One region of the Mesorhizobium sp. P2_E10 genome, then DNA from elsewhere that is predicted to be linked to it. Evidence: predicted binding sites of a transcription regulator. Region 1 holds the regulator's gene; each other region holds the start of a gene.
What was found. The regulator PhoB, encoded in region 1, activates phosphate uptake and scavenging genes when phosphate is short. The targets are predictions, from matches to a motif close to TGTCATNNANCTGTCAT.

Region 1 (5,872 bases):
CGTGGCGATCATCGGCTCGCTCTACATGATGGTGATCGTGCTTTTGCTGGCGCTGCCGATCGGCGTCGCCGCCTCCATCTATCTGGAGGAATTCGCCAAGAAGAACCGGTTCACCGACCTGATCGAGGTCAACATCAACAATCTGGCCGCGGTGCCGTCGATCGTCTTCGGCCTTCTCGGCCTTGCCGTCTTCATCAACTTCCTCGGCATGCCGCGCTCGGCCGCTTTCGTCGGCGGCCTGGTGCTGACGCTGATGACGCTGCCGACGATCATCATCGCGACGCGCGCGGCACTGGCCGCCGTGCCGCCGTCGATCCGCGCGGCAGCGCTTGGTCTTGGCGCTTCCAAGATGCAGATGGTGTTCCAGCATATACTGCCGCTAGCCGCCCCCGGCATTCTCACCGGCACCATCATCGGCCTGGCGCGCGCGCTCGGCGAAACCGCGCCGCTGCTCTTGATCGGTATGGTCGCCTTCGTTGCCGACTATCCGAAGACACCTTTCGATCCGGCGACGGCGCTGCCGGTGCAGATCTACCTGTGGGCGAACGAGGCCGAACGCGCCTTCGTCGAACGCATGTCCGGCGCCATCATCATCCTGCTGGTCTTCCTCATGGCCATGAACATCACCGCGATCGTGCTTCGGCGCCGGTTCGAGCGGCGCTGGTAGAAAAAAGGCATTTTGGTATGAACATCATGACCGAACAGTCCCTTGAAAACGCTGTGGGCGATAAAATGAACGCCAAGTCGAACGAAGTGATCAAGATGCGCGGCGACAAGGTCGGCGTGTTCTACGGCGAGAAGCAGGCGTTGTTCGACGTCAATCTCGACGTGCGCCTCAACCAGGTGACGGCGCTGATCGGCCCGTCGGGCTGCGGCAAGTCGACCTTCCTGCGCTGCCTCAACCGCATGAACGACACCATCGATTCGGCGCGGGTGACCGGCAAGATCACGCTGGACGAAGAGGATATCTACGACAAGAGCATCGACGTCGTCGAGCTCAGGGCGCGCGTCGGCATGGTGTTCCAGAAGCCCAATCCGTTCCCGAAGTCGATCTACGAGAACGTCGCCTACGGCCCGCGCATCCACGGACTGGCCAAGCGCAAGGCCGACATGGATCAGATCGTCGAGTCGAGCCTGAAGAAGGCGGCGATCTGGAACGAGGTCAAGGATCGCTTGCAGGAGCCCGGCACCGGCCTTTCCGGCGGCCAGCAGCAGCGTCTGTGCATCGCGCGCGCCATTGCCGTGTCGCCCGAGGTGATCCTGATGGACGAGCCCTGCTCGGCGCTCGATCCGATCGCCACCGCCCGTGTCGAGGAACTGATCGACGAACTGCGCCAGAACTACACGATCGTCATCGTCACCCACTCGATGCAGCAGGCGGCGCGCGTGTCGCAGCGCACGGCGATGTTCCATCTCGGCTATCTCGTCGAGGAGGGCGCCACCGACAAGATGTTCACCAATCCCGACGACAAGCGCACCCAGGACTACATCACAGGCCGGTTCGGCTGAGCGGTTCCGGCAGCGAAGTTTCAGGCACGAGGACGAGGATCATGGGTGAACATACCGTCGCATCTTTCGATGAAGAGTTGGGGCAGATCAGCAAGCTGATCCGCGACATGGGCGATCTCGCCGGCTCGATGGTCAGCGGCTCGACCAAGGCGCTGCTCAATTCGGACAACGCCCTGGCGCAGCGCGTCGTCTCCGACGACGCCATCATGGATGCGCGCCAGCGCGAGCTGGACGACCGCGCCATCACGCTGATCGCCAAGCGCCAGCCGATGGCCAACGATTTGCGCGCAGTGGTCGGCTCGATCCGCATGGCCGGCGACCTCGAGCGCATCGGCGACCTGGCCAAGAACATCGCCAAGCGCGTCGGCACCGTCGGCCTCAGCGTCACGCCGCGCGACCTGTCGCATTCCATCGATGCGATGGCCCAACTGGTGCTCATCCAGGTGCAAGGGGTGGTCGAGGAATACGCCGCCGCCGATGCGGCAGCGCTCGCCAAGCTCAGAAACGACGACGAGCGCATCGACGTCAAATACACCTCGGTGTTCCGCGAGCTTTTGACCTACATGATGGAAGACCCGCGCAACATCACCGCCTGCACGCATCTGTTGTTCTGCGCCAAGAACCTCGAACGCATCGGCGACCATGTGACCAACATCGCCGAAAATGCATATTATGTTTTGACCGGCTCGCAATTGCCCGCCAATCGTCCGAAGCAGGACGAGACGGCGATGTCCGCGCCGGCGGCATGACGACAAAGGTGACCAGTCGATGATCGCGCCACGCATCATGGTGGTGGAGGACGAGGAGCCGCTAGGCGTGCTCCTCCGCTACAATCTCGAATCCGAAGGTTACCAGGTCGAGGTGGTGACGCGCGGCGACGAGGCCGAAATCCGCTTGCAGGAAAACGTGCCCGACCTGCTGGTGCTGGACTGGATGGTGCCGTCGGTTTCCGGCATCGAGCTGTGCCGGCGCCTGAGGATGCGGCCCGAAACCGAGCGGCTGCCGATCATCATGCTGACCGCGCGCGGCGAAGAGAGCGACCGCGTGCGCGGCCTGTCGACCGGCGCCGACGATTATCTGGTCAAGCCGTTCTCGACGCCGGAATTCATGGCCAGGGTCAAGGCGCTGCTGCGCCGCGCCAAGCCGGAAGTCCTGTCCAGTGTGCTCAAGGTCGGCGACATAGTGCTCGACCGCGAATCGCACCGGGTCTATCGCAAGAAGAGCGAGATCCGGCTCGGGCCGACAGAATTCCGGCTGCTCGAGTTCATGATGCGGCATCCCGGCCGGGTGTTCTCGCGCAGCCAGTTGCTCGACAATGTCTGGGGCGAGACGATCTATATCGACGAGCGCACGGTCGACGTCCATGTCGGGCGGCTGCGCAAGGCGGTCAACAATGGCCGCATGCCCGACGTCATCCGCACCATCCGCGGGGCGGGCTACGCGATCCGCGAAGACTAGGTCCCTCGGCGCGGAAGCGTTTATTGGTTGAATGCGTCCACTCCCGGACCTCACGCGTCGATGATTGGCTCAGCCCGCTCATGGCTTCGTCATCCTTGGGCGAAGCAAGGAGCGTAGCGACGCGGCGCAGACCCAAGGATCCATGCCGCGACCTCAAGGCGTTGCTACTGTGCAGAATTCTGCCCCGTTGAATTCTTTGACCGATTTCACGGCATGGATCCCAGGGTCTCCGCGACGGAGCTTCGCTCCTGCTTCGCCCTGGGATGACGACGTTGGGACGGCTTCGGCCAATCTCCAAAGTCGGCGACAATCTGCGGCATCAATGATTGACGTCGTCCTCAGGCCACGTCTTTCCCGATAGCGCCAGCCCGTGCCTGCCCGCCCGGCGCGAAGATCTCCTGGTCGACGAAGCTCAGTGCCCGCATGGCGCAGCCTTCGCGGATCAGCGGCAATTCGTTCGGTTCGGTGTCGAAGGAGATCGATTTCGAGTGCTGGCCGCCGGCGGTCTGGGCGATGGCCTCGCGCAGCGCCGGTTCGATCAGGTCGAAGGCGGCGGCGCTGACGCCGACCATGGCGACCGGCGCGGGATCGATCAGCGCAAAAAGACTGCCGAGGCCGAAGCCGAGCGCTTCGCCGGCCTTGCGGTAGGCCTCGCGCTCCGGCCCGTCTTTCTCGCGTGCCGCGACGGCGAGCGCCCGCATGTCGGCGTCGCTGACATCGGCGACCGGCTCGGCGTCCTCGCCCAATTGCCTGGCGTTGCGCCAGATGGCGTAGTTGCCGGCATAGGCCTCGACGCAGCCGCGCCGCCCGCAACGGCACAGCGCCCCGCCCGGGCGATGGATCATGTGGCCGAACTCGCCGCCCGATGAATGGGTGCCGGTGAACAGCTCGCCCTTCAGCACCAGTCCCATGCCGATGCCGTGCGACAAAAGGATGGCGATGAAATCGTCGTGGTAGCGGACCGGATCGCGCCACTGCAGCGCCACCGCCATCATGTTGCAGTCGTTTTCCATGGTGGCCGGAATGCCGAATTCGCCTTCCAGTATGTCGGCGAAGGCGATGTCGGTCTGCGGCGTGATCGGCGACCACAGCATGGCGCGGGCGTGCGAATCGGTGATGCCTTGGATGCCCATAGCAATGCGGGCAACGCTGTGGGTGTCGAGGTCGGGATCCTCGAGCCGACGCCTGACTATGGCGACACATTCGCCGATCAGTTCGTCGCGCGGCATGGTCAGCGTGTCCAGCCGGCGCTGCTCTTCGGCCACCACCTGGCCGGCGTAGTCGATGACAGCGACGGAAAGGAAATTCAGCGACAGCACCACGGTCATCACAGCGGCGGCTTCCGGATTGAGTCCGAGACCGACTTGCGGCCGACCGCGTTTCAGCGAAACCGGCTCGCTGGCCTTGCTCTCGGCCAGGATGCCTTCCCCGATCAGGTCGGCGGAGATCGCCGATATGGTGGAGTGGCTGAGGCCGGTGGTCGCGGCGATCTCGGTCCGCGACGGCTGGCCGGCGCGGCGCACGGCCGAAAGCACCATCGCCCGGTTGCGGCGGCGCAAATCGTCGTGGCGGATTCCAACCGACATCTTTCTTGCTTTCCTCCCGGTCGTCCCCGCGGCCTCTCATGATATTGAAGGCAGTCGGTGACACCAGCCAAATATTGGCAGAAGCCGGCAGGCCTGTCATTATTTATTGCGAGTCTCGAAAAAAAGTCAGTGACACATCAAAATCCATCAGAATCGATGTTGACAGCGCTCCGGCGTTGGATCAGTATTTTTTCGAGGCTCGAAAAAATAGAGCCTTTGTGCCGGCCTTCGGGCCAGTTTGGTCGCGCCGCACGCGGCGCAGGGAGGATACAATGAAAAGATTCACAGCCGCCATCCTGGCGGGTGTCGCCATGTCGCTGACGCTGGCGTCGGTCGCACAGGCGAAGGACAAGGTCATTGGCGTTTCGTGGTCGAACTTCCAGGAAGAGCGTTGGAAGACCGATGAAGCGGCGATGAAGACGGCGATCGAGGCCGCCGGCGACAAGTACATCTCCGCCGACGCGCAGTCCAATCCCGGCAAGCAGCTTACCGATGTCGAGAGCCTGATTTCGCAGGGCGCCAACGCGCTGATCATCCTTGCGCAGGATGCATCGGCCATCGGCCCGGCGGTGCAGAAGGCGCTGGACGAAGGCATTCCGGTCGTCGGCTATGACCGTCTGATCGAGAACAAGGATGTCTTCTACCTGACCTTCGACAACAAGGAAGTCGGCCGCATGCAGGCCCGCGAAGTGTTCAAGGCCAAGCCGGAAGGCAACTACGTCTTCATCAAGGGCTCGGGTGCCGATCCGAATGCCGATTTCCTGTTCGCCGGCTCGATGGAAGTGCTGAAGGAAGCCATCGACGGCGGCAAGATCAAGAATGTCGGTGAGGCCTATACGGACGGCTGGCTGCCTGCCAACGCCCAGAAGAACATGGAACAGTTCCTGACCGCCAACGACAACAAGGTCGATGCGGTGGTTGCAGCTAATGACGGCACCGCCGGCGGCGTTGTCGCCGCGCTGACGGCGCAGGGCTTGGCCGGAACCGTACCGGTGTCGGGCCAGGACGGCGACCACGCCGCGCTGAACCGCATCGCACTCGGCACGCAGACCGTGTCGGTGTGGAAGGACGCGCGCGAACTCGGCAAGAACGCCGCCGAGATCGCTTCGCAGCTCGCCGACGGCAAGAAGACCGGCGACATTGCCGGCGCCAAGGACTTCACCACGCCTGGCGGCAACACCGTCAAGTCGCTGTTCCTGACCCCGGTTGCCATAACCAAGGACAACCTCAACGTCGTCATCGACGCCGGCTGGATCAAGAAGGACGAAGTCTGCGCCGGCGTCACTGCCGGCAGCGTTGCGGCCTGCAACTAAAACCGG
Region 2 (5,872 bases), on a different contig from region 1:
GTAGGCAACCGCGCACAGCACCAGGTCCACGCCATAGACCGCTACGGGGACCGGCGCGAAATGGTTCTCGCCCATGAAGGCCGTCGTCGCCGGAATCAAGGACAGCCAGAACAATAGGTTGAGGTTTGCCCACAGCACGCCGCCATCGACGCGCTGCACGGTGTGAAACATGTTGTGCAGATTGTTCCAGTAGATGCCGACATTGATGAAGGACAGGACATAGCAGAGGAAGATCGGCCACAGCGGTTCCAGGGCTGAAAGATCCTCGCCATGCGGCACTTTCAGCTCCAGCACCATGATGGTGATGATGATGGCGACGACGCCATCGGTGAATGCCTCGACCCGGCCTTTGCCCATATGTGCTCCCCTCAAATCATTTTGAAATCTACGCAATGGCCGGATGCACCGCTACCCGCCATGTGGCTGGGCGAACCGGCTGGCGCCAAACCATTCAGCCGTTTGGTGTCTCGGGCGTAATATTGGCGCGCTGGCGCGGTATGCCAAGGCCGGTGTCGGGCGGCTCACCGGCCGCCGGCCTGTCCTCGATCATGTGCATGGTGCGCCAGCGGCCGAAGCGGTAGTAGGCGGCGGCGAGCAGCAGCGAGGTGATCGATCCCGCGGGAAAGCTCCACCACAGCGCTTCCTCGCCGATCACGCTACGCATGAAATAGGCAAAGCCGGTGCGCACGATCAGTACCGAGATCACCAGGATGATCAGCGGCGGCATCACCGCACCGGTGGCGCGCACGGTGGCGAACAGCACGATGGTGATGCCGAACAGGATGAACGACCAGGAGGCGACCTTGTTGATGTGGGCGGCGATGTCGATCGCGGTGCTGTCGCTGGAGAGGAACAGGCTGAGCACCGAACGGTCGAAGACGAACAGCACGGCGACCAGGGCGCCGGTCAAAACCAGATTGAAGCCGACGCCGGACGCGGCGATGCGGCCGATCCGGTCCCAGCGGCCGGCGCCGACATTTTGCGCCGCCATCGAGGACACCGCCGCGCCGATGGCCAGCGCCGGCATCTGGATATAGGTCCACAGCTGCGCGGCGATGCCGTAGGCGGCGGCGACCTGCGAGCCATAGGAGTTGACCATGCCCATCACGGTCAGCGCTGCCGCCGAGATGACGATCATCTGCAGGCCCATCGGCACGCCCTTGAAGACGACGATGCGCAGCAGCGCCGGGTCCGGCCGCAGCAAGGCCAGGTTGGCGCCGGCGAGCCTGAGCGGGTGCTTGCGCGCATAGAGCACGACGAGGATGGCAATCACGCTCACCGTCTGGCCGATCAGTGTCGAGGTGGCCGAGCCGGCAATGCCGAGCTCGGGGAAGGGGCCGATGCCGCGGATGAGCAGCGGGTTCAAGACGATGTCGAGCACGACCGCGAGCGCCATGAAGAAAAACGGCGTGCGCGAATCGCCGGCGCCGCGCAGCACCGTCATGACGAAGGACAACAGGTTCATCATCGGCACGGCAACGAAGATGATGCGCAGATAGGAGCGGGCCAACGGCAGCGCGTCGGCCGGCGTGCCCAGCGTGTTGAGGATGGCATCAACCCAGATCCAGCCGCAGACCGCGAACACCACCGAGACGATGAAGAAAAAAGTGGCGCTGGTGCCGACGATGCGCCGCGCCTCCGGCAGATCACGCGCGCCGACCGATTGCGCCACCAGGATGGTCGCCGCCATGCCGATGCCGAACACCGTGCCGAGGATCAGGAACAGTACCAGATTGGCATTGGACGTGGCGGTCAGCGCCGATTCGCCGAGGAAGCGGCCGACCCAGACGGCGTTGATCGAACCGTTGAGCGACTGCAGCACGTTGGAGCCGAGCACCGGCAGCGCGAACAGCAGCAGCGTGCGCGGGATTGGGCCGCTGGTCAGGTCGCCGGTGCGCCGGCGCGTGGGCATTTTTTCGTCCATGGTGGGCCGCTCGGCGCTGTCTCAGTCCGGTCGCAATGATCGCCGATTTAACGGACAAGGTCGATGCGGCATCGGAACATTCCGCTTTGCGCGCCTGCGCCAATCAGGTTCTCAAAGCATTCGGAATGGAATATGGATCGTCGCCGCGTGGGGCGCAAATCGGGGGGATCATGTCCGACAATCCGCTTTTTTCTGAGCGCCTGAACCGGCGCGCGTTTCTGGGGGCATCCGCCTTGGGTGCTGCATCCGTGGCGCTTTCGGCCTGCACAACGACGGACGTGGCGCCGCCGCCGGTGGTAGCGCCGCCGCCGCCAAGCGATTCGGCTTTCGGCGCTGCCGAAAGCATGTACGCGGCACGTGTCGACGAGGGCTACCAACTGCCGGCGATCCCGATATCCAAGCTCGATCCGAAGTTCGTGCGCCAGATCGTGGACGACCCGACCGGAGAAAAGCCCGGCACCATCGTCGTCGATACGTCGGAGCACTTCCTCTATCTGGTGCGCGACGGCGGCAAGGCCATCCGCTACGGCGTCAGCCTCGGCAAGGCCGGTTTCGGCTGGACCGGCACCGCTGTCGTTCAGGCGCGCAAGAAGTGGCCGGTGTGGACGCCACCGCCAGAAATGATCCAGCGCCGGCCGGAACTGGCGAAATACAAGGACGGCATGCCGCCGGGACCGCAGAGCCCGCTCGGCGCCCGTGCGCTCTATCTGTTCCGCGACGGCAAGGACACGATGTACCGGCTGCACGGCACTCCGGAATGGGATTCCATCGGCAAGAACGCTTCGTCCGGCTGTGTGCGCTTCATGAACCAGGACATCATCGACCTGTACAGCCGGGTCAACGGCGTAACCCAGGTCCATGTGCGCGAGACCTTCTCGGTCGCCGGGGAGAACTCCGCCGTGTCGAACAGGACCGCCGAGCCGATCGATGCCGGCGTGCCGAGGGATGCGGAGATCCTGAAATAGGGCGTCAGCGGTCCGCTGATCGCCGACAAAAAAGCGGACGCGCCCGGCGCATCCGCTTTTTTCCATTGTATCCGACTACTTCTTGGCGAGGCCCGGAAGCGTGACCTGATAGACCAGGAACATGGTGTCGACATCGGCGCCGTCCTCGGCCTTGTAGGGCGCGCCGACCTGGAAGCCGTCCTGGGTGAGGAAGTCGTTGTCGTTGGCGACGAACAGGAAATAGTCGTCAGGCAGCGCCGGATCGAGCACGCTAACCACCGACATCGCCTCCCATTTTTCCGAGAGGTTGTTCTTGTCGTTCGGCTTGCCATTGTGCAGGCCGAAGCGGCCGAGCTCGCCCTTGTCGTTGATATCGATGAACGGCGTCAGCCTGGCCGGCGTCACCGAGGGGTCAAGCACGCCCTTGGGCGCCACCGGCTTGTCGGCCGCGTCGAAGGCGCCACCGGCGATGTCGGTCGCCGCGGAGAGATCGACGATGTTGATCTCGCGGTAGAGCGAGGTGTCGCCTTTCAGTCCCTGGCCGTTGTTGCTGTCGCGCGTGATCATCAGGAAGGTCTGGTCGGACAGCGCCACGATCTCGCTTTGCGCGGCGATTTTGGTCTTGCCCTTGGCGTCGGTGAACACCGGCAGCGGCACGATGTATTCATGCGCCAGTTTCAGATGGGCGAGGTCGGAGGCGTCATAGACCAGGGCGCGGGTGTTCTGGCGCGTCGAGCCAGAATCGCCGCCATCCTGCCGCGGCGCCGATTGAAGGACGGCGATGAGGAACTTGCCGTCCGGTGTCAGCGCCATGCCTTCGAGGCCCTGGTTGTTCTGACGGCCGGTGTCGGGATCCTTCGGATCGGGCTCGGCCGCACCCGGGCCCGGATTGTCGGACGCGAAATTCGGCGCGCCATGGCGCATCGGCACCAGGGCGGCCGGCGGCTGCGTGGCCGACAGAAGGTGTCCGTCGGCCGAGAAGCGGTAGATGTTGGGGCCGTATTCGTCGGAGATGAACATCGTGCCGTCCGGCAGCCGCGCGATCGCCTCGTTGTCGAGCGCCAGCTTGCCGTTGACCTCGGGCAGGATCGGCAGGTCGCGGCTTGCCGCGCGAACGCCGTTGAGCGGGTCGAGGCCGGTGGCGTCAGCACCCTTGTCGTCGGTCAAAAGCATGGTGTCGGCGAGCGTCGCCTTGACGCCCGTCTGCTCCTGTCCGGCCGCAGCAGCGGCACCGGGTGCCACCGGCGTGAACTCGATGCCGATCGTGTTGAGGCGCGGCCGGTAGTCGGTGGTGCCGACGACGTTGTAGCCGCGGTCCGGCAGCAGCCACAGCGAGCCCCTGTAGCCGTCGGCGTCATGCGTCCAGCCAGCGGTGTCGATCGACATGCCGGAGCCGGAGCCGAAGGTCTCGCCGAACTTGTCCTTCAGGTTGGCCGGGATGCGGCCGACGCCGACCAGCCCCTTGTTGACGAGGCCGCCGATGGTGGCGGTGCCTTCGGCCAGCGTCGGCGTCACGGCGCCGAACAGCGCCAGCGCGACGCCGAGCGACAGGGTTCGGTGCGAGTTTTTCATGATTATCCTCTTTGCGACAAAGCCGGAGCGGCCAAAACCCGAAAGGACTCCACGTCGCATCGGACGATGCCGCGAGCCCTTTTCCCGGAAGCGGTCTAGGACGCGAACATGATACTGGCGTGACAGGGGCGGGCTCGTTGGCAGCCGGAACCATTCTCCATTCTGATCCGTTGCAACGAAGCCTGGTGCCGCTTCGCGTGATCGGCCGGGCTATGGGATCAGGAAGGGACAGAAATGGGTTTCGATCAGTATCACGAGCCGCCGGAAGAACTGTCGCAGAAGGTGCGAACCTTTGCCCGCATGATCACCTCGCTGATCGAGGAGGCGGAGGCGATCGGCTGGTACGAACAGCGCATGTCGGTGGAAAAAGACCCTCAGGCCAAGGCGATCATGAAGAACGCGCAAGGCGAGGAATTCAAGCATTTCGGCATGGATCTGGAATTCCTGCTGCGTCAGAAGACGGACTGGCGCGCGGAATTGAAGGAGATACTGTTCACCACTGGCGATATTGTGAAGGCTGGCGAGAGGGGCGAGAAGAAGGTGGATTGAGCTACCGGCCTTAGCCACCAGCCGCTGCTCCAGATCAATCGCTGTCGCGCGCGACCAACTCCAGCGGCCAGACCTCGCGGATGAGGCGCGGGCCGTCCGGGCCGGCGAAGGCCGGGATCGAGGCCAGCAGAATCTCGGCGAGCCTTTGGCCCATCGGCTCCAGCGCCGGGCGGAAGGCGGTCAGCGCCGGTGAGAAGTAGCGGCAGAGCGGCGTGTCGACGATGACGGTCACCGCCATGTCGTGACCGGGCTTGATGCCCATCTCGGCCAACGCCTTGCAGCCGCCAAGCGCCATCGCGTCATTGTTGAAGATGATGGCGGTCGGCTTGGCGTGCATGACCTGCGGTGTCACCTCGTAGCCGCCGGCCTCGTTGATGAAGCCGGAGGCAATCAAAGCGGGGTCGACCTCGATGCCATGCCGCCGCAGGGCCTTGCGATAGCCGTCGAGAAACAGATAGCCGAAATTGAGGTCAAGCGACGGACGGATGGCGGCGATGCGGCGGTGGCCGCGCGCCACCAGCCGGTCGACCGCGTCGGCACCGGCCTTTTCGAAGTCAAGGTCGAGGCTGGGATAGGATTTGGCGCCGGAGCGGCTGCGGCCCAGCGTGGCGAAAGGGAAGCCGGCCTGGGTCAGATAATCGATGCGCTCGTCTTCGCGCCGCGTCCAGGCAAGCACCACGGCGTCGGCGCGGCGCGTCTCGACGACACGGCGCAGACGTTCCGACTGATAGTCGCCGGGCGCGCCCATGACCACGGTGAGGTCGAGCCCGCTCTCAGCCAGTTTAGCCTGGAGTCCGATCAGGAACGGAATGAAGAACGGCTCGCCATATTGCTGGTCACCCGGATGCGGCTGCAGCATGAAGGCGATCGAATGGGTGGCGCC
Region 3 (5,872 bases), on a different contig from region 1:
ACTGACAAGGGCGAGCGATATCTCGATTTTGCCGGCGGTATCGCCGTGAATTCGCTCGGCCACAGCCATCCGCACCTGGTCGCCGCGCTCACCGAGCAAGCAGCCAAGCTCTGGCATGTCTCCAACCTCTACGAGATTCCGGCGCAGAGTCGGCTTGGCGAGCGACTGGCCGACGCCACTTTCGCCGACAAGGTGTTCTTCACCAATTCCGGCGCCGAGGCGCTGGAATGCGCCATCAAGACGGCGCGGCGCTATCAATTCGTCAACGGCCATCCCGAGCGCTTTCGCGTCATTACCTTCGAAGGCGCCTTCCATGGCCGCACCCTGGCGACCATCGCCGCCGGCGGCCAGTATAAATATCTGGAAGGCTTTGGGCCCAAGGTCGAAGGTTTCGACCAGGTCGGCTTCGACGACATCGACGCCGCCGAAAAGGCAATCACGCCGGAGACCGCCGCGATCCTGATCGAGCCGGTGCAGGGCGAGGGCGGTATCCGCCCGGTGCCGACGCAGTCGCTGAAGCGGCTGCGGCAGCTGTGCGAGCAGCACGGCCTGCTCTTGATCTTCGACGAGGTTCAGTGCGGCATCGGCCGCACCGGAAAGCTGTTCGCCCATGAATGGGCGGGCGTCACTCCCGACCTGATGGCGATTGCCAAGGGCATTGGCGGCGGCTTCCCGATGGGCGCTTGCCTTGCGACTAACGAGGCCGCGGTCGGCATGACCGCTGGCGTGCACGGAACCACCTTCGGCGGCAATCCGCTGGCCATGGCGGTCGGCAACGCCGTGCTCGACGTGGTGCTGGAAGACGGCTTCCTCGAGGACGTCCAGCGCAAGGCGCTGCTGATGAAGCAGGGGCTGGCGAGTGTCGCCGACGAATTCCCCGATGTCATCGAAGGCATCAGGGGCACCGGGCTGATGCTCGGCCTCAAATGCGCGATGCCCAACACCAAGGTCAACATGGCCTTGCGCGACCAGCATCTGCTGGCGGTGCCCGCCGGCGACAACGTCATTCGCCTGCTGCCGCCGCTTACCGTCACCGACGCCGAGATCCACGAGGCGCTCGACCGCATCCGCGCCGGTGCCCGGGGCCTGGCCGACGCCATCGCCGCGGCTGCCGCGAAGTAATCCCGGAACCATTCCTGATGTCACTTCGCCATTTCACCGATCTTTCCGCCGTTTCCGAAGGCGATCTGCGCTTCATGCTGGACGACGCGGTGCTGCGAAAGGCCAGGCTCAAGGCCGGCGAGCGGACAAAGCCGCTCGAAGGCAAGGTGCTGGCGATGATCTTCGACAAGCCGTCGACGCGCACGCGTGTGTCGTTTGACGTCGGCATGCGCCAGCTTGGCGGCGAGACCATCATGCTGACCGGCACCGAGATGCAACTAGGCCGCTCCGAAACCATCGCCGACACCGCCAAGGTGCTGTCGCGCTATGTCGATGCGATCATGATCCGCACCACCTCGCATGAGCGGCTGCTTGAATTGACCGAGAACGCAACGATCCCCGTCATCAACGGGCTGACCGACGACACCCACCCTTGCCAGCTGATGGCCGACATCATGACCTTCGAGGAGCATCGTGGTCCGGTGGCCGGCAAGACCATCGCCTGGACCGGCGACGGCAACAATGTGCTGCATTCGCTGCTCGAGGCCTCGGCGCGGTTCCAGTTCAACCTCAATGTCGCCGTGCCCGAGGGCAGCGAGCCGGCGCAGAAACATATCGACTGGTCGAAGGCGCATGGCGGCAAGCTGAGCTTCACCCGCTCGCCCGAGGAAGCCGTGCATGAGGCCGATTGCATCGTCACCGACTGCTGGGTGTCGATGGGTCAGGAACATCGCGCCCGCGGTCACAATGTGTTCTCGCCCTATCAGGTCAATGCAGCCCTGATGGCGAAGGCCAAGCCGGACGCCCTGTTCATGCACTGCTTGCCGGCGCATCGCGGCGAGGAGGTGACCGACGAGGTCATCGACGGACCGCATTCGGTGGTCTTCGACGAGGCCGAGAACCGGCTTCACGCCCAGAAGGCCGTGCTCGCCTGGTGCTTGGGCGCTTGATGTGTCTGGGCGCTTGATCTGGGGCGGCGCGATGCCTATCTGCGCCGCATCACGCAAATCAAGCGCGTTTGGACGCATGCACCCCAGGGGGCGGCATGGCCGCGCCCTGGAGCTTTGTCATGTTGGAAACGCATCAAGTGACTGAACATCACCCCAAACTCGGCGAATTCGGCTATGCCGGCGACGATCACGTCGTGCCCTTCGAGGTCGGCCCGCTCGACGTGCGCGGCCGCACGGTCCAGCTCGGGCCGATGCTCGACGCCATCCTCAGCCGCCACGACTATCCCGAGCCGGTCGCCCGGCTGCTGGCGGAAGCCTGTGTGCTGACGGTGTTGCTTGGCACCTCGCTCAAGTTCGAGGGCAAGTTTATCCTGCAGACCCGCACCGACGGGCCGGTCGACATGCTGGTCGCGGATTTCTCCACGCCATCGGCCTTGCGGGCCTATGCGCGCTTCGATGCCGACCGGCTGGAAGCCTTGATCGCTACCGGCGAAACGTCGCAGCAGACGTTGCTCGGCAGCGGCGTTTTGGCGCTGACCATCGACCAGGGCGCCCACACGCAGCGCTACCAGGGCATCGTCCAGCTCGACGGCGAAACGCTGGAAGATGCGGCACGCACCTATTTCCGCCAGTCGGAGCAGATCCCGACCGATCTCAGGCTGTCGGTGGCCAAGCTGCTGACGCCAGGTCCTCGTGGCGCCCGTGAGCAGTGGCGCGCCGGTGGCATCCTGGCGCAGTTCCTGCCGCAATCGCCCGAACGCATGCGCGTGCCTGACATTTCGGGCGGCGACGGCGATCCGCGCGACGTGACGCATGAACCGGCCGACAATTCCTGGCAGGAACTGGTGGCGCTGCTCGGCACCATCGAGCCGACCGAACTGATCGACCCGACGATCGGCGCCGAGCGGCTGCTCTACCGGCTGTTCCATGAGCACGGCGTGCGCGTCTTCGGCGGCGTTCCAGTCGCCGACCAGTGCTCATGCTCCAGGGACAAGATCCGCGGCATCCTCGAGGGCTTTTCGGCGCAGGAGATCAAGGACAGCACCGAGGACGGTGGCATCCACGTCGCCTGCGAGTTCTGCTCGAAGCAGTATGACTTCGATCCGGCGGAGTTTGCGGCTCAGTAACCTCTCTTCCTTCTCCCCGTTCTACGGGGAGAAGGTGCCCGAAGGGCGGATGAGGGGCAGCGCGACCGTCGGCAAATGGCAGCGGCAATACACTCAGACGCGCTTGTACATGGAAGATAATCTCAGGGACCGGCGCCGCCCCTCATTGCCCTGCCGGGCATTTCTCCCCGTATAGAGACGGGGAGAAAGACGCTAGTTCACCGTCCGCCGTGTCCCTGGCAGATCCAGCGAAAACGCCGGGATGGCGATGTCGAACGTCTCGCCCCGCTTGTTGCGCATGGTGTAGTGGCCGACCATGATGCCGGACGGCGTCGAGAGCGGGCAGCCGGACGTGTATTGATAGCTGTCGCCGGGGTTGAGTTCGGGCTGGTCGCCGACAACGCCGGCACCGCGCACTTCCTCGACCCGGCCGGTGCCGTCGGTGATGTGCCAATAGCGCGACAAAAGCTGCACGAAATCGTCCGACTGGTTGTCGATGGTTATCTGATAGCCCCAGACATAGCGGTTCTCGGAGGGATCCGAGCGATCCTCCAGATAGAACGGCCTGACCTGCACTTCGATGTTGCGCGTAACGGCGCGGTACATGGGCTACTCCAAGGCAATGTGAGCGGAACTGTCGGCGCTCTCCCCGGCCCGGTCAACGACCTCAAGCGCAGGTGCCGACAAACAATGTCATTTAAGTGACACATGACAATGATGGTGTGTCCGGACTGTGCCGGGCGACTCAAGCGCTCTGTCGAACCGTTCAAAAATGGCTATTTGCGGCCGGCTTTTCCCGGAGTGACCAGATCTCGATGGAACTGACAGTCATAGCCGCAGCCCTGCTTTCGATAGCCCTGCTTCTTTCAAATCTCGCCGGCATCCTGCTCGCTTCATTCATGCTGAGACGGCGGCGCTCCATCGCGCCGCCCGCCGGCAAGGCGCCGGGGGTGTCGATCGTGGTCCCGGCGCGTGGCGTCGAGCCATTTACCGAGGAGACCCTGGCACGCGCCTTCTCGCTCGACTGGCCGCGCTATGAGCTGCTCTTCTGCGTCGCCCACGCCGACGATCCGGTGGTCAAGATGATAAACAGGGCGATTGCCCGGGTTCCCGAGATACCGGCCCGGCTGCTGTTTGGCGATGACCGCATCAGCGGCAATCCGAAGCTCAACAATTGCGTCAAGGGTTGGGAAGCGGCCCGCCACCAATGGGTCATCCTTGCAGATTCCAACGTGCTGATGCCCATGGACTATGTCCAGCATCTGCTGGCGGCATGGCGCGACGACACCGGCCTCGTCTGCTCGACGCCGATCGGCTCGCGGCCGGCCGGGTTCTGGGCGGAGGTCGAATGCGCGTTCCTCAACACGCTGCAGGCGCGCTGGCAATATACCGGCGACGCGCTTGGCCTCGGCTTTGCCCAGGGCAAGAGCATGCTGTGGAACAAGCCGATGCTCGATGCCAATGGCGGCATCCGCGCACTGGCCGCCGAGATCGCCGAGGACGCCGCCGCGACCAAGCTGGTCAATGGGCTCGGGCTGCGCGTCAATCTTGTCGCCTCGCCCTTCGAGCAGCCGCTTGGCCAACGTAGTTTCGACGAAATCTGGTCGCGCCAGGCGCGTTGGGCGCGCTTGCGCCGCGTCACCTTCCCGCAGTTCTTCGCGCCCGAGATATTCACTGGCGTGGCGGTGCCACTGGTGCTGGCGCTGTTGGCGGCGGCGGGCGCCGGCTTCAGCCTGCCGGCAACCGCGCTCGCCGTGCTCGCACTCGCCTACCTGCCGGAATGCGCCCTGGCCTGGGGCAAGGGCTGGTACCTGTCGCCGCGCATGATCCCGGCGCTGATGGCGCGCGACGTGATGCTGCCCGCCCTCTGGGTGCGCGGCTGGCTCGGCGGCGCCGTCGACTGGCGCGGCAACGCGATGACCATCGGCACCAAGGCAGCCGAACTGGAAGAGACGCCGTCGGGCGCCTGAGCGCCCGCGCCTTGTCGTATCGGGCGAAGCCTATTTTGCCGACTTCAGCGCCTGCTCGATATCTGCGAGCAGATCGTCCGCATCCTCGAGGCCGACGGAGAGCCTCAGCGTTCCCGGCCCGATGCCGAGTTCGGCGCGCGCCTCGTCGCTCAGATTCTTGTGAGTCGTCGTCGCCGGATGGGTGATCAGGCTCTTGGCATCGCCGAGATTGTTGGAGATCAGCACGATGTCGAGCGCGTTCTGCAAGGCGAAGGCCGCCTGCTTGCCGCCCTTGACGTCGAGGCAGATCAGCGTCGAGCCACCCGACATCTGCTTCTTGACGACCGCCGCCTGCGGGTGGTCGGCGCGGCCCGGATAGATGACGCGGGCGATTTCCGGCCGCCCGGCCAGGAAATCGGCGATCTTGCCGGCGCTTTCGGTCTGCTGGCGCACGCGCAGTGGCAGCGTCTCCAGGCCCTTCAGCAGCGTCCAGGCGTTGAACGGCGACAGGCTGGGGCCGGTGTGGCGGAAATAGTCGTGCAGGTTCTCGTCGATCCACTTCTTGTCCGACAGGATGACGCCGCCGAGACAGCGTCCCTGGCCGTCAATATGCTTGGTCGCCGAATAGACGACGATGTGGGCGCCGAGCTGCAAAGGCTTCTGCTGCAAGGGGGTGGCAAAGACGTTGTCGACGATCAGCCGCGCGCCGATCGAATTGGCGAGCGCAGCAACTGCGGCGATGTCGATCACTTCCAGTGTCGGGTTG

Region 2: AC1D0N_RS13765 (esterase-like activity of phytase family protein) is a predicted target of PhoB. The motif match lies at 4,549-4,565, and genes of this name have one in related genera.
Region 3: AC1D0N_RS04420 (ceramide glucosyltransferase) is a predicted target of PhoB. The motif match lies at 3,849-3,865, and genes of this name have one in related genera.

Annotation. Positions count from the first base shown of each region.
Region 1 covers NZ_JBFUEK010000006.1:266,115-271,986, forward strand. Annotated here, with positions in the region: gene pstA (phosphate ABC transporter permease PstA) at 1-667, shown strand, start outside; gene pstB (phosphate ABC transporter ATP-binding protein PstB) at 685-1,509, shown strand; gene phoU (phosphate signaling complex protein PhoU) at 1,551-2,258, shown strand; gene phoB (phosphate regulon transcriptional regulator PhoB) at 2,278-2,967, shown strand; gene AC1D0N_RS18500 (ROK family protein) at 3,306-4,553, opposite strand; gene xylF (D-xylose ABC transporter substrate-binding protein) at 4,826-5,866, shown strand.
Region 2 covers NZ_JBFUEK010000004.1:380,877-386,748, forward strand. Annotated here, with positions in the region: gene AC1D0N_RS13750 (TMEM175 family protein) at 1-357, opposite strand, end outside; gene AC1D0N_RS13755 (MATE family efflux transporter) at 452-1,924, opposite strand; gene AC1D0N_RS13760 (L,D-transpeptidase) at 2,095-2,889, shown strand; gene AC1D0N_RS13765 (esterase-like activity of phytase family protein) at 2,965-4,440, opposite strand; gene AC1D0N_RS13770 (ferritin family protein) at 4,675-4,989, shown strand; gene AC1D0N_RS13775 (LacI family DNA-binding transcriptional regulator) at 5,024-5,872, opposite strand, start outside.
Region 3 covers NZ_JBFUEK010000001.1:909,573-915,444, forward strand. Annotated here, with positions in the region: gene AC1D0N_RS04400 (acetylornithine transaminase) at 1-1,122, shown strand, start outside; gene argF (ornithine carbamoyltransferase) at 1,140-2,051, shown strand; gene AC1D0N_RS04410 (Hsp33 family molecular chaperone) at 2,147-3,178, shown strand; gene apaG (Co2+/Mg2+ efflux protein ApaG) at 3,371-3,763, opposite strand; gene AC1D0N_RS04420 (ceramide glucosyltransferase) at 3,973-5,127, shown strand; gene AC1D0N_RS04425 (O-succinylhomoserine sulfhydrylase) at 5,158-5,872, opposite strand, start outside.